2 regions of the Lactobacillus intestinalis genome follow, and region 2 is predicted to be linked to the other one. Evidence: predicted binding sites of a transcription regulator. Region 2 holds the regulator's gene; the other holds the start of a gene.

Region 1 (5,180 bases), 470 kb from region 2:
GTCCTTCTTGATTATTCTGATCTTTTTCTGGCATTAGTATTGCTCATTTCTTCTAGTTTCGTCATTTGCCATTTGAGTTTCTAAACCTTGATTCATGTGTTTTACACGATGAGCAATTTCCTCATGACGACCATGAACCATTGGCCGCTTCAAAGGATTTCCTAAATAACCACAAGTTCTTTTCACACAATCACAAGTTTTAGGATCATGATTTCCACATTCAGGACATTGAAAACCTTTTGCCGTAGCTTTAAACTCCCCGGCAAAACCACACTTGTAACATTTATCAATTGGCGTGTTAGTACCCAGGTACCCAACCTTGTCATATGCCCAGTCCCAAACAGCTTCTAAAGCTGCCGGATTTTGCTTAAGATTAGGATATTCACAATAATGAATAAAACCACCTGCTGCATATTTTGGATAATCCATTTCAAAACTTAGTTTTTCAAATGGAGTTGGATGCTTACGCACATCATAGTGGAAAGAGTTTGTATAGTAATCCTTATCAGTAATATCTTTAATCTTGCCAAACTTATTTGTATCTAAACGGCAAAAACGGTCCGTTAAACTTTCACTTGGAGTGGAATAGAGACTGTAATGATAATGGTTTGGATCTTCTTTTTCCCATTTAGCACATAATCCATGCATCTTTTTGACAATTTGGACGGTAAAATCATGGGCGTCCTTATTCTTTTCCCAATCAGGTCCATAAAATACAGTTCCTACTTCATAAAGACCAATGTACCCTAAAGAAATAGTTGCACGACCATTCTTAAATAGGTCGTTTACATTTCCATCTTCACTCAATCTCTTGCCAAAGGCGCCAAATTGATAAAGAATTGGCGCATTTACTGGAACAGCCTCAGTTACGCGATGAGCTTTAAATTTTAATGCTTCATGGGCTGTTCTCATTCGTACATTAAAGATTTTCCAGAATAAGTCCATATCCCCGTGTGATTCAATGGCAATGCGTGGCAAGTTAACCGTCACTACTCCGAGGTTCATGCGTCCAGAGTTAACCTCTTTACCATTTTTATCTTTCCATCCTTGCAAAAAGGATCGGCAACCCATTGGACACTTAAATGATCCAGTAATTTCTTTGATCTTGTCATACATCAATACATCAGGATACATTCTCTTAGTTGAACATTCAATGGCCAGCTTTTTAACATCATAGTTAGGATCGCCTGGATGTAAGTTAAGACCCTTTTTGATAGTAAAAAGCAATTTAGGGAAAATCGCAGTTCGATGTTCCTTGCCCAAGCCAGCAATTCGAATACGTAGAATATCTTTTTGGATTTCTTTTTCAATCCAAGAAGTTCCTAAGCCATATCCCAAACTAGTAAAGGGAGTTTGACCTTGGCTAGAAAACATCGTGTTGATCTCATATTCTAGGCTTTGCATTGCATCATAAATATCTTTCTTAGTGCGTTTTTTAGCAAATGCTTCCGCCTTATCCTTATCATCAATTAATTCATAGGCAGCTTTTAAGTGCTTCTCATAATTCTTTTGAGCAAATGGAGCTAAAACTTGATCCGCTCTATCAAAAGAACATCCTCCATACTGACTAGATGCGACATTAGTGATGATTTGCGCAACTTGACTAGTAGCTACTCCAATTGAATTTGGACTTTCCATAAACGCATTTCCAATCTTAAAACCATTGGTAAGCATTTCCTTAAAATCAATCAAGCAACAGTTTGACATCGGTGAAAGAGGGGTGTAATCAAGATCGTGCCAGTGAATATCACCACGCAAGTGAGCCTTTGCAATATGTTCAGGCATCATAGTTAAACCAACCGTTTTTCCTACCACACCCGCAGTTAAATCCCGTTGAGTACTAAAGACATCACTATCTTTATTAGCATTTTCGTTGACGATAGTGGGATCTTTATGAACTAATCTTTCTAGTCGATTCTTAGTATCGGTTTGCTTTTCCCATTCTTCTTGATCTTTTTGGCGGTATGTCACATATTTCTTAGCTTCATCTAAGTAACCCAAAGAATTTAAACTATCATGAAAAGCTTGAGCTACTTCTTCTGCTTTTACATTTTGTGAAGACAAACGAGAAATAATTTCTGCCAAGAGAGGTACTTTGACATCATCAAGATCTAAATTGTGAAGTACCATTTCCAATTTAAAAATCTCAAAAGGATATTTAGCACCATCCCGTTTGATGAAGGTTTTCAGCATTGTTAAATCTTCCAAGCGTGTGTTAATTTCTTGTTTTAGCATTTTGTTCACTACTCCTTAAGACGTAGCTAAATCATATCATAACTACAAGATATTGTATCCTATATAAACTTTGCTATCTATAAGTTGTATTAGGCAAAATTGCGATGTGAACGACCTTCAGCAAATAAAAATTATTTTTTAAAAAATTTGCACAAAAAAGTAGGATATTCTTTGAATACCCTACTTCAATTAGTTTATTAATTATTCTTCTTTTCGAAGTATTGTCCTTTGTTAACTTCAAAATATTGCTTGTATCTTGAGTAGTAATTATGGAACATGTATTTCATTAAAAGCCAACGTTTAAAGTTGCGATCTTTATCATAAAAGACAGTTGTACCATAGCGACCTTCATGAATTAATTCTTCTGCTGTACGTTTTGCTTCGTTATCAACAGCATATTCCTTAAAGATCTTGTTTGGTACTCCAAGCCAAAGAACGTGCTTAGACTTTAATTTATTACCATATACAGTCTTCTTATCCTTCAAATTATCTTCTACGTAGTCATCAATATACCACTTAGCTAAATTGTAACCATTTAAAGTTACATAAAAACTTGAACGACCTTGACGCAAGTTAATTTCGAAGAACTTGTACTCCCCGTCACGTTCATCATACTTAATATCAAAGTTAGCCATACCAGTGTAGTTCAATTTTTCAAGGAAAGTTTGAACTTGTTCGTATAACTTTTCATCATATTCTGGCAAGATGGTCATGTAGTTACCAATTGATTGAGGAGTTGGATCTTCAAGAAGTGGGTGACCTAAACACATCATCTTTACTTGGTGATTCTTATCAACATATGCATTCAAAGTACGCATATTAGAGTCATCCCCTGGAATAAAGTCTTGCAAGATCAAGTCTTCTTTATATCCATGAGTGTAGATCTTATTTACGATATCAGCAAGTTCTGCTTCATCATGAATTGTAAAAGTCTTCTTACGACCTTCAAATTGACAATTAAGCCAAGAAACAGGATCTTCTGGCTTTAATTCGACTGGATAATCAAATGGAATATCTAAGTGCTTCTTAGCCTTGTATTCATCCATAGTAATGATCTTAGTCTTTGGATATGGCAAGCCATACTTTTCTGCAGTTTCGTAAAAGCCTTCTTTTGAAATAAGGACTTCCAACAAATCATAGTCAATGTAGGGAACGATGAATACTTCACTTAATTCATCCTTATGCTTTGCCAATAGTTCTGCATAACCATCACCACAAGCAATCAAAATTACAGGTTCCTTGTGATTCTTGTAAATTTCCATCTTCTTGTGCATTACATCCATGAAAGTTGGATCAGCACTAAAACCATGGTGGATTTCAACATCCACAATTTTTGAATAACGAGTAGCAGCAAGTTGAATATCAGCTAGTGCTTTAACCTTAATTCCATAAGCTTCGTTAAATGAACGAGCCATTCCATACACATTAATATCACTGCCAAGTAAAATTGGCGTAAACTTCTTAGTCATTATTCTCAAAAAAACTCCCTAATTAAAGTAACTTACCTTGTGAGATCAAACTTGCAACTTCTGGTTGAACATGTTGGTATTTCTTAACAGTATTCTTGTAATCTACAAAGAATAACTTGTACCAAACAAGGAAGGTATAAATTGCCCAAATCTGACGACGATGTGAACCGTCACCCTTGTAGTTATCATCCAATAAAGCAATGATCTTCTTTTGATCGAAGATATCATTTACAAAATCAGCTTGGAAGAGTTCACGTACTTGCTTGTAGAAACGTGGTTCTTGAAGCCATTGCTTAATTGGAGTTGGGAAGCCTAATTTTGGACGCTTTGCCCATTCATCAGGCAATACCTTTTCTGAAGCCTTACGAAGAGCATACTTAGTATCATGGCGGTTAACCAAATACTTAGTAGGAATACTATTTGCAAGTTCTGCAATCTTCTTATCAAGGTAAGGAACTCTAAGTTCAAGTGAGTGAGCCATTGAAATCTTATCGGCTTTTTGTTCAATATCGTTAAGCATAAAGTGGTGCAAGTCAATGTATTGCATTTGCTTAACGTTATCAATATTTTTAACTTTCTTGAAGTCCTTTTGGTAGATGCCGTTAACCGTTAACTTGTTACGGTAACTTGGTTGCAAGATGTCGTTCGCATCTTTGGAAGTGAAGATAGTTGGGTAATCCATATCGTAGATAACTGATTGACCAACGTAGAATTCACTAGGTTCTGCTAAGTTAGTATACATGTGAACTTTTCCTGGGAAATTAGGCATCTTCTTAATCTTATGCGCAAGTTTAACCTTACTCTTCTTAGGAAGTTTCTTAAGCTCTGAAGTAAAGACCTTAATCACATCGTTATGAGTGTGCATCCCATAGTTAACATATCCTGCAAAAAGTTCATCGGCACCTTCACCAGAAAGAGCAACAGTAACATGCTTACGAGCTAATTTACATAAGTACCACAATGGAATAATTGATGGGTTAGCATCAGGTTCATCCATATGATATTGCATTTCCGGAAAGTCATGCATGGCTTCATCTGCATCTACCTTATCACTGAAGAAGTTCCAGCCATTAATGTCAGACAATGCCTTTGCCTTTGAAGCTTCATCATAAGTAGAATCATCAAATGAAATAGAGAAAACGTCATCTGGATTAAGAAGTGAAGTCAAGAAACTTGAGTCCACACCTTCGGATAAGAATGCACCAACTGGCACATCAGCGTTACGGTACAAATCAACTGTTTCCTTAAGATCTTCGTTGATCTTTTCTACAGTAGCTTCAAAGCTTAAATTATTTTCTTTGTATTCTGCATCCCAGTATTGGTGAGTCTTCATTTCACCATCTTTATATTCAAACCAATGCCCAGCTGGGAAACGGTAAACTCCCTTAAAGAAAGTTTCATCAAGGTCATTATATTGGTTCATAAGATATGGTTTAACTGCTTCAACGTTTAATTCGCGCTTAAATTTTGGATATT
Region 2 (9,686 bases):
TATCATGCATAGAAGAAGATATCTGCCTGATATTCATGCTAAGAACTTTAATGTACGTAGTTTTGCTGAGAGAACTGCAATTAATTCTCCGATTCAAGGATCAGCGGCGGATATCATTAAGATAGCAATGATTAATATGCAAAAGAAACTTGAGGAGCTTCATTTGAAGACTAAAATGGTTTTGCAGATTCATGACGAATTGGTCTTTGATGTGCCAAAAGAAGAATTAGAAACTATTAAAAAGATTGTCCCAGAAGTAATGCAATCTGCAGTCAAACTTGATGTGCCATTAGTGGCAGATTCAGGTTATGGTCATAATTGGTATGATGCAAAGTAGGTGACACTATGCCAGAAATGCCAGAAGTGGAAACAGTGAGAAGATCGCTGATTCCTTTAATTAAAGGGAAAACTATAAAAAATGTAACATTGTGGTATCCCAATATTGTAGCCAGTGATCAAAGTGAATTTGTTCATGATTTAGTAAATAAAAAGGTGATTGGCATCGATCGTTATGCCAAGTATCTCTTGATTAGATTAAGTGATAATCTAACTATTGTGTCTCATTTGCGGATGGAAGGTAAGTATCACTTAGTTGATGTGGATACGCCTAAAGATAAGCATGATCATGTTCAATTTGAATTCACTGATCATACTGCACTTAGATATAATGATGTTCGTAAATTCGGCCGAATGCAGCTTATTTTAACCGGAAGTGAAAAGACAGCAACTGCAATTGGAAGATTGGGCGTAGAGCCAAATTCAGCTGATTTTACTGATCAATATTTTATTTCTAAACTCAAAACAAAGAAAAAGAATATTAAAAATACTCTGCTAGATCAAACGATTGTAGCAGGACTTGGAAATATATATGTGGATGAGGTTTTATGGCAAGCAAAGATTCATCCGCTTAGTGTTTCAAGGGCTATTCCTGCAGACAAAGTAAAAGAACTACGTAAAAATATTAATCATACGATTAAATGGGCAACTGAATTGCATGGAACCACAGTCCATACTTATCTTGATGCTAATGGAAACTATGGCGGTTTTCAAGATAAGCTTAAAGTATATGGTCATAGTGGCGAAGAATGTCCTAGATGTAATACAATATTAGAAAAAATCAAAGTAAATGGGCGAGGAACAACATTTTGCCCGCATTGTCAGGTGATATATAAATGACACTTGTGTTAGGTTTAACCGGCGGAATTGCGACTGGTAAAAGTACTGCTGATAAATTTTTTGAGGAAAAAAATATTCCAATTGTGGACTGTGATGAGATAGCCCACAACATCATGAATGTTAATAAGCCGGCTTGGAAAGATATTAAAGAGGTTTTTGGTGATGAATATTTAAATGAAGATCAAACCATTAATCGAAAAAAGTTGGGCAAATTAGTGTTTAATGATCCCACAAAAATGAAAATTTTGAATGAAATTACTCATCCGCGGATTTTTCAAGAAATGGAATCACAAATCGCACAATATAAATCTGAAGGCTATTCTTTGATTATCGTCGATGCCCCAGTTTTGTTTGAATCTCATAGTGAAAAATATTATAACGAAACTTTAGTAATTAGTTTGCCTCAAGACCTACAGCTTAAACGATTAATGGCACGAAATAATTTGACTAAAGAAGAAGCTCTTAGTAGAATTAACAGTCAAATGTCATTAAAAGAAAAAGAAGCTAGAGCCACGTATGTGATTGAAAATACTGGTTCTGTAGAAGATTTATATAAAAAATTGAATGAGTTATTAACGAAAATTAAGTATGAGGTTTAATTATGGAATGTCCAAATTGTCATCAAAATGCTTCACGCGTTATTGATTCTCGTCCAAGCGATGAAAATCGAGCTATTAGACGTCGCCGAGAATGTGAAAATTGTGGCTTTCGTTTTACTACATTTGAAAGAATTGAAACTGCACCATTACTTGTTATTAAGAATGATGGAACGCTTGAGCCATTTAGTCGTAAGAAGATTTTGCATGGGGTCATGGCTGCTTGTCAAAAGAGACCAATTACTAGTCAACAATTTGAGCAGTTGGTGGACCATGTTGAAAATAAAGTTCGTAAGCAAGGTGTTAGTGAAATTTCATCTAAGAAAATTGGTCAATTTGTCATGGATGAATTAGCTGACATCGATGATGTAGCCTATATTCGTTTTGCTTCTATCTATCGTGAATTTAAAGATATGTCTAGCTTTATGAAGACGATGGAAGATATGATGGCAAAGCGTGAGAAAGGAAATTAGAGATGTTTGAAACATCTAATCCTAAGCAGCCATTTTACGTTGCTAACAAAATCAATTTGTTCCCAGGAGATATCAAGGTTTTGATTAAACTCTATCAGCCCATTGTTGGCGCCACGGCAGTTTCTTTATATCAAACTTTGATTCAGGATTATGATGCGTATGCAATAGTTTCAGATTCGCAGGGGATTTATTCTCTGCAGGAGGAACTAGATTGCAGTTTAAAAGACATGTTTTCTGCTTTGCATAAACTGGAAGCTGTCGGTTTAGTGAAGACGTATCTCGCTGATAGTATTATTAATAAAATTCTTATTTTTCAGTTGATGAATGTGCCTAGTGCACAAGAATTCTTTTCAACTGCGCTTTTAGCGAGTCTTTTAAAAGAAAAAATAGGGGCAATTAAGTTTCATGCTTTAAGTCATGCTTTTGCTAAGGAACTTAAACGAGCTCAAAAACCCATTAAAGATGCACAAGATGTTTCTGCATCTTTTTTTGACGTCTTCCATCTATCACAAGCAGAAGCAATTACTCCATCTGATGATGTGAAAAAAGCTGCTAGTGAAAATACGGGTCAAAAAATTGTTCCAGCTCAAGTCAATGATCACAGTAATATTGATTGGGAATTTTTGAAACAACAATTTGAAATGTATCAAATTCCGCCCGAGCAAGTAACTCTTCATCAACGTGAGATTGCATCTCTCATGACCACTTACAATTTGAACGAAAAAGAGTTTTCTGATAAAGCAATGTATGCCATGCGGGAAGCGCCAACCCAGTATGAGTTGAATATGCAGCTGATTGAAGAGAAGATTGCAGAAGAATCTCAAAATGTGCGTTTTTTGGCTAATAAGGAAAACCCTAAAGAAGAAAAGCTGGATTTGAGCGGTTTATCTCACAATGAGCAAGAAATTGTTAAAAATGCGATGAATCTATCGCCCTATGACTTTTTGCATAAGGTTAAAAAGCAGTATGGAGGGCAAGTTTATTCCAGTGAAAGCTATACTGTTAATGTGATTAATAGAAAATATCACTTACCTGTATCTGTTTTAAATATGGTTGTCTATACTTGCTTAACTTATAATTCGGTTGTGTCGTACAATTTAGCTAAGAGAATTGCAGAGGATTGGACTGAAAATCAAGTTGGGGATGCCGTAACTGCCTTAAAGCGGATTAATGCGCGCAAGCAAGATAACCATAAGGAACCGCTGATTAAGACGCAAGAGACTAAGAAAACATCTTATGGTAAGAAGCGAGTTGAAGAAGGAACTGATTGGAGTAAGAAGAAAGCTAAGGTTAATAAATCAGTTAGTGCTGAAGAACTAAGAAATTTCTTTAAGAATTTTGAAGAACAAAATGGCATGAAGTAGGTGATAAAAATGGAGCCAATTGGTGATACTCTCAAAAAAATAGTAAAAAAACGAAATTTTGGAGCTTCTTTGCAAGAGATTCAAAATGAGGTTTTACATGATAAAGATGTTCGTGAATTTTTAGCAGCTCATAAAGATAAACTGAATAAAAAAATTGTAGAAACAAGTTTTGCTAATTTATATGAATATTATTCCCAAAAACAAAAATCTGATCATGTAATGAATGGTTACCAACCAGAGTTGTTTATTAGTGGGGATGTAATTGATATTCGATATGCGCCAACTAAAGCTAAAATTGAGGCGGATAAAGAGATAAATACTCAAAAGCACTTGGAATTAATTGATCTACCGAAGAACCTGCGCTCAGTAAAATTAAGCAATCTTGATATCTCTGATGAACGTTCAGATGTTATGATTCTTATTCGACAGTTTTTAAATAGCTATAAAGAAAATAATCATCAAAAAGGTCTTTATTTAAGTGGTAATTTTGGAGTAGGAAAGACGTACATGTTAGCTGGGCTTGCAAATTCGATTGCTGCTACGAACAAAAACGTCATCTTTTTACATGTGCCGACTTTTATTGCAAGCCTTTCGAGTCACTTTGAAGACAACAGCCTAAATAAAGAAATCAAGCGCGTTTCAGCGTGTGATGTCTTGATTTTAGATGATATTGGGGCAGAAACTCTCAGCCAATGGTCGCGTGATGACGTTTTAGGCGTAATTTTGCAAGCAAGAATGGATAATGTGCTTCCGACATTTTTCTCATCTAATTTGGACATGGATAAACTTGAAAAGCACTTTGCTGAAACAAAAAATGCTGTTGATCCTGTAAAAGCAGCTCGTTTGATGCAACGAGTAAGATTTTTAGCAAAAGAAGTTGTCGTTTCAGGGGAAAACAGAAGAATCTAATTTTTTTCAAAAAAGACTTGATTCCCAAAAATCTACGCGTATAATTGATTTCAAATGAACGAACATGATAGTTCTTGACTCAGAGAGAGGGGCCTAGTTCTGAAAGCTCCCATTAAAGAGCTACCCCACTCGTTATTTCCCAAATTGATAATTAATGGTTGGACTCCAATATCAGTCCGTATATGAGAGATTATTTATATAATCTGAATTTGGGTGGAACCACGCTAATTAACGTCCCAGTGCTATTACCGGCACTGGGACTTTTTATTTTCTATTTTTTGGAGGTAAATATGAGTTTTTCAATTACTTTGCCAGATGGCTCAAAAAAAGATTTTGATTCAAGCATCACTGTTGGAAAGTTGGCTTCAAGTATCGCTACTTCACTTGGAAAAGCAGCTGTAGCAGGTAAGGTTAACGGCCAATTAAGACCATTGGATTATGTTTTAGATAATGATGCTGAAGTTGCAATTTTAACTGATAAAGATGAAGAAGCTTTAGACGTTTTACGTGCAAGTGCTGCATTTGTATTTGAAGCAGTTGCTAAAAAACTTTACCCTGACCTTCACTTTGGTGAACATGTTGCTGATGAAGGTGGCTTTTTCGTAGATACTGATAAGGACGACCAAATTAAGGTTGGTGAATTACCAAGACTTGAAAAGGCAATGCAAAAAGCTGTTAAGAGCGGCGAAAAGATTGAATTTGTTCAAGTAGCTAAATCAGAACTTGAAGAACAATTCAAGGATGACCCATACAAGAGTGAACTTTTGAAGAAAATTGATAGCGAAATGGTTGATGCATACCGCCTTGGCGATTTCATCGACTTTGGTTTTGAAGCACTTTTGCCAAACACTGGTAAGATTAAGCACTTCAAGCTTTTATCAGTTGCTGGTGCTTACTGGCTTGGTAAATCTTCAAACCCAATGCTTCAAAGAATCTTTGGTACTGCATTCTTTAAGCAAGCAGCTTTGGATGAAGATTTGAAGCGTCGTGCTGAAATTAAGGAAAGAGACCACCGTACTATTGGTCGTGACCTTGACTTATTCTTCGTTGATCCTAAGGTTGGTGCAGGTCTTCCTTACTGGATGCTAAAGGGTGCTACTATTCGTCGCGTTGTTGAACGTTACATTATTGACCGTGAAGTTGGCGATGGTTACAAGCACGTTTACACTCCAGTACTTATGAACCTTGATGCTTACAAGACTTCAGGTCACTGGGCACACTACCGTGATGACATGTTCCCACCAATGGACATGGGTGATGGTGAAATGCTTGAACTTCGTCCTATGAACTGTCCTTCGCATATTCAAATCTACAAGCACCACATTCGTTCCTACCGTGATCTTCCACTTCGTGTTGCTGAACTTGGTATGATGCACAGATATGAAAAGTCAGGTGCTTTATCAGGTCTTCAACGTGTACGTGAAATGACTTTAAACGACGGTCATACTTTCGTAGAACTTGACCAAGTTCAAAGCGAATTTGCTAAGATCTTGAAGTTAATCATGGACGTTTACAGAGACTTCGATATTACTGATTACTACTTCAGACTTTCATACCGTGATCCAAAGAACACTGACAAGTACTTTGCAAACGATGAAATGTGGGAAAGAAGTCAAAAGATGCTTAAGGGTGCTATGGATGACCTTGGCCTTGATTACGTTGAAGCTGAAGGTGAAGCTGCATTCTACGGTCCTAAGCTTGATATTCAAACTAAGACTGCTTTGGGTAATGACGAAACTATGTCAACTATCCAACTTGACTTCATGCTTCCAGAAAGATTTGGTTTAACTTATGTTGGTAAAGATGGTGAAGAACACCGTCCAGTTATGGTTCACCGTGGTATTGTTGGTACTATGGAAAGATTTATTGCCTACTTAACTGAAATCTACAAGGGTGCCTTCCCAACTTGGCTTGCACCTGTTCAAGCAGAAATCATTCCAGTTAACAATGAAGCTCACGGCGAATACGCAGAAAAAGTTCGTCAAGAACTTGCTAAGCGCGGCTTCAGAGTAGAAGTTGATGATAGAAATGAAAAGATGGGTTACAAGATTCGTGAATCACAAACCCAAAAGGTACCTTACACTTTAGTATTAGGTGACAACGAAATGAACAACGGTTCAGTAAACGTTCGTCGCTACGGTACTGACGAAGAAATTTCTAAGAGTCTTGACGACTTTATCAACGAAATTGATGCAGACGTTAAGTCATATTCAAGAGAAAACTAGTCTTAATAAAATAAACAATAAAAATCCGCTAGGAAAAAGATCCTGGCGGATTTTTTTATGTAAAATTACCATTCAACACTAGATTTTTACCGTTTACCGAAAATCTCTGTTTTTTAAGAGGTGAATCGTTATACTTAATAACCAAGTAAGGAGGAAAAACAATGAAGGTTGAGTTTAATATTGATCCTAATTTATCCGAGGAAAAGGCTGAATTTTGGCTGAAAAAAATGACCAGTAAAATAAAGCGGATTACAAACGAATTAACATCAAAGCAAGATTTTCTTTGGGGTTATCAAGATGGGGATGCGTATGCGATCAAGTTTTCAGAAATTCTTGTCATTCAAGTAGAGGATGAGAAGACAATGATTTGTACTGAAGGGGATGTTTATATTTTTAAGGGACGACTTTATCAAGTGGAAAAACTTCTACCTAGTAATTTTGTTACTACTTCAAGAAGTTCAATTGTTAATTACCATTTTATTGATCATTTGGAGATTATCAGTAGTGGAAATATTGATGCAATTTTAGAGAATGGTTTACGCATTCAAGTTGCAAGAAGAAAGATTAAAGTTTTGAAGGAGAGACTGGGATTATGAAAAAAATTGGTCAATTATTAGTAAGTGGTTTAATTGGAATTGGAATCGGGATGGCTTGGATAGTTGTTCAGATTCTTATGGAATGTCCTTGGAAAAATTTAGCTAATAGTACACTCCAGCTCTCAGAATTCTTATTTTGGGTTTTAACGTCTTTTCTAATTGGTATTTTCTTCGCTTTGGCTACTTGGATTTTTAATAATGATAATTGGTCATTAAGAAAACAAATTATTATTAACTTTTTTGTTTGCTTAGTTGCTTGGTTAATTTTTAATTTCTTTGTAAATGGATTAACGGTTATAGAAAAACGATGGCCGATCGTAATTGGGGATTTCATTCTCATGTATGCTATTGCATATGGAACTTACTTCTTTAACTTATGGAATGATGTGAAGCAAATTAATACTAAATTGAAAAAGAAAAATGATAAGGAGGAATAGGTATGAAATTGATTTTTAACTATTTTAAGACATTCAATAAAGTCATCCTTTCTGAAAAAATCCCATTTATTTATTCAGTTGTTGTGCCTGTATGTATATTTATGTTTAACAACTTTGAAAATTTGGTTTCCTCAACTTGGTCTGTTTCTCAATTATTAAATCAAACCGTAAATTATGTAGGCTATATTATTGTTTCTGTAGCGATTAATGGTGTAGGGATGCAGTTAATCAGTTTTAGAGAAAGTGGATTTTTAAAGACTTATACGATGATTTCAGGTGGAAATAAAAAATATGGGGTCATTGGATTAGTGTTAAGCGAAATGCTATTTGGCTATTTAAGTGTTTTTATTTTTGGATTTGTGATCGGATTATTTTATTTAAAGAATCTACTATTAATTTTGACTTTCTACACTATTTCATACTTATTCGCAGGCATTCCTGTTTTCTTGTTAGCCATTCTCTTAGGAACTTTACCGGTAAAAATTAATACAATCAGTACAGTAGCAAATATTGGCTTATTTGGAATGGGATGGCTTTCGATCTTAAGAAATGATACCCATAGTATTTTAGGAGAAATCGTGTATGGCCTTAATCCTATAGATTATGTAAGCCAAGTTTTGTTAACAATAAATCAAGCATTTCGGAATGCAGCTAGTGTAGCTTCTTATCAGATACTAGCAGTCTTAATTTTGTTAATTATTTTTGGAGGAATTGGCATTGGCTCAATTTCTAAAGTGAGATTAAATTCTCTTAATATGCGTAACTAAGGTGAGGTGAACGACATGAGTATTAAAATTCGAGATTTGAGTTTTCAATATAGACAAATTCCTATCTTTCAAAAATTAAATGTTGAATTTGATCCCGGACAAGTAAATTATCTGATTGGCTATAATGGTGCAGGTAAAAGTACTTTATTTGATATTCTCAGTAATTTACGAACGGATTATTCTGGAAGTATTCAAGGTCTACCTTCCATAGATGAAATTTTATATCAAACACAAAATCCTGTTGTATTTGGAACTTTAACTGGGAAAGACTTACAAAACTTTGTTTTTGGAATTGCCAATACCCATGAACCGGTAATATTAGAAAAATTATCCCCACATTTTCGTGATTTGTATATGAAATTGATGAAGCAAAAAGTTGGGGAAATGTCAGTTGGTGAAAGAAGATGGCTTTTATTATTTTTAGAAAGTAAATTAGATAAAAAATTGTTTTTGTTAGATGAACCTTTTAGTGGGGTGGATCCTGTTTCTAAAATTCAAATTGAAGAGATTATTAGTGATTTAGCTAAGAAAGAAAATACGTATGTCATCGTAACTACACATGAATTGGATTATTTGATTGGAGGAAAATGTTTTATTCATTTGCTCAATGATGGAAAAATTCAATCTTTTGATTCATATGAAGAATTTATCAAAAATTCGGATCATCATGATCCAGAAGAAGCATTTGCTAAATTAGTAAAAATGTAAATATATTTGTTTGAAAGAAATAATCAATTTCAACTTTAAAATTTTAGTTGACGGACAATTATGAAGCGAGTATAATACGACTAGTTGAGAACAAGAAGAAGCTCCCGCTTCTCGCCTAAGTTAAGTTAACCTCTAGGCTGATCGATAATTTCTGTTGATTAAAGGCGGGTGTTAAAACTTTTACCCGCCTTTTTCTTGTCCTCAAATTAACACGGAGGTGAAGAATCATACCAAGGAATTTGATTTTAAACGATAGAATTCGCGCACGCGAAGTTCGTTTAATTGATGAAAATGGTGAGCAAGTTGGTGTTATGTCTAAAAATGATGCCTTGCAACGAGCAAGTAACGCAAATTTGGACTTAGTTTTAATTTCACCAAATGCTAAACCACCAGTTGCCCGGATTATGGACTATGGGAAGTACCGCTTTGAACAAC

The links. The regulator NrdR, encoded in region 2, represses ribonucleotide reductase genes. The targets are predictions, from matches to a motif close to ACACNATATATNGTGT.
Region 1: nrdD (anaerobic ribonucleoside-triphosphate reductase) is a predicted target of NrdR. The motif match lies at 2,278-2,293, and genes of this name have one in related genera.

What each region holds. Positions count from the first base shown of each region.
Region 1 is NZ_CP072983.1:142,600-147,779, reverse strand. It holds gene nrdG (anaerobic ribonucleoside-triphosphate reductase activating protein) at 1-34, opposite strand, end outside; gene nrdD (anaerobic ribonucleoside-triphosphate reductase) at 34-2,235, opposite strand; gene KBW87_RS00730 (carboxylate--amine ligase) at 2,433-3,704, opposite strand; gene asnB (asparagine synthase (glutamine-hydrolyzing)) at 3,727-5,180, opposite strand, start outside.
Region 2 is NZ_CP072983.1:606,355-616,040, forward strand. It holds gene polA (DNA polymerase I) at 1-337, shown strand, start outside; gene mutM (bifunctional DNA-formamidopyrimidine glycosylase/DNA-(apurinic or apyrimidinic site) lyase) at 346-1,176, shown strand; gene coaE (dephospho-CoA kinase) at 1,173-1,775, shown strand; gene nrdR (transcriptional regulator NrdR) at 1,778-2,245, shown strand; gene KBW87_RS02760 (DnaD domain protein) at 2,248-3,609, shown strand; gene dnaI (primosomal protein DnaI) at 3,619-4,518, shown strand; gene thrS (threonine--tRNA ligase) at 4,809-6,743, shown strand; gene KBW87_RS02775 (LytTR family DNA-binding domain-containing protein) at 6,905-7,339, shown strand; gene KBW87_RS02780 (DUF3021 domain-containing protein) at 7,336-7,776, shown strand; gene KBW87_RS02785 (hypothetical protein) at 7,779-8,543, shown strand; gene KBW87_RS02790 (ATP-binding cassette domain-containing protein) at 8,559-9,251, shown strand; ribosomal protein L20 leader region at 9,338-9,453, shown strand; gene infC (translation initiation factor IF-3) at 9,491-9,686, shown strand, end outside.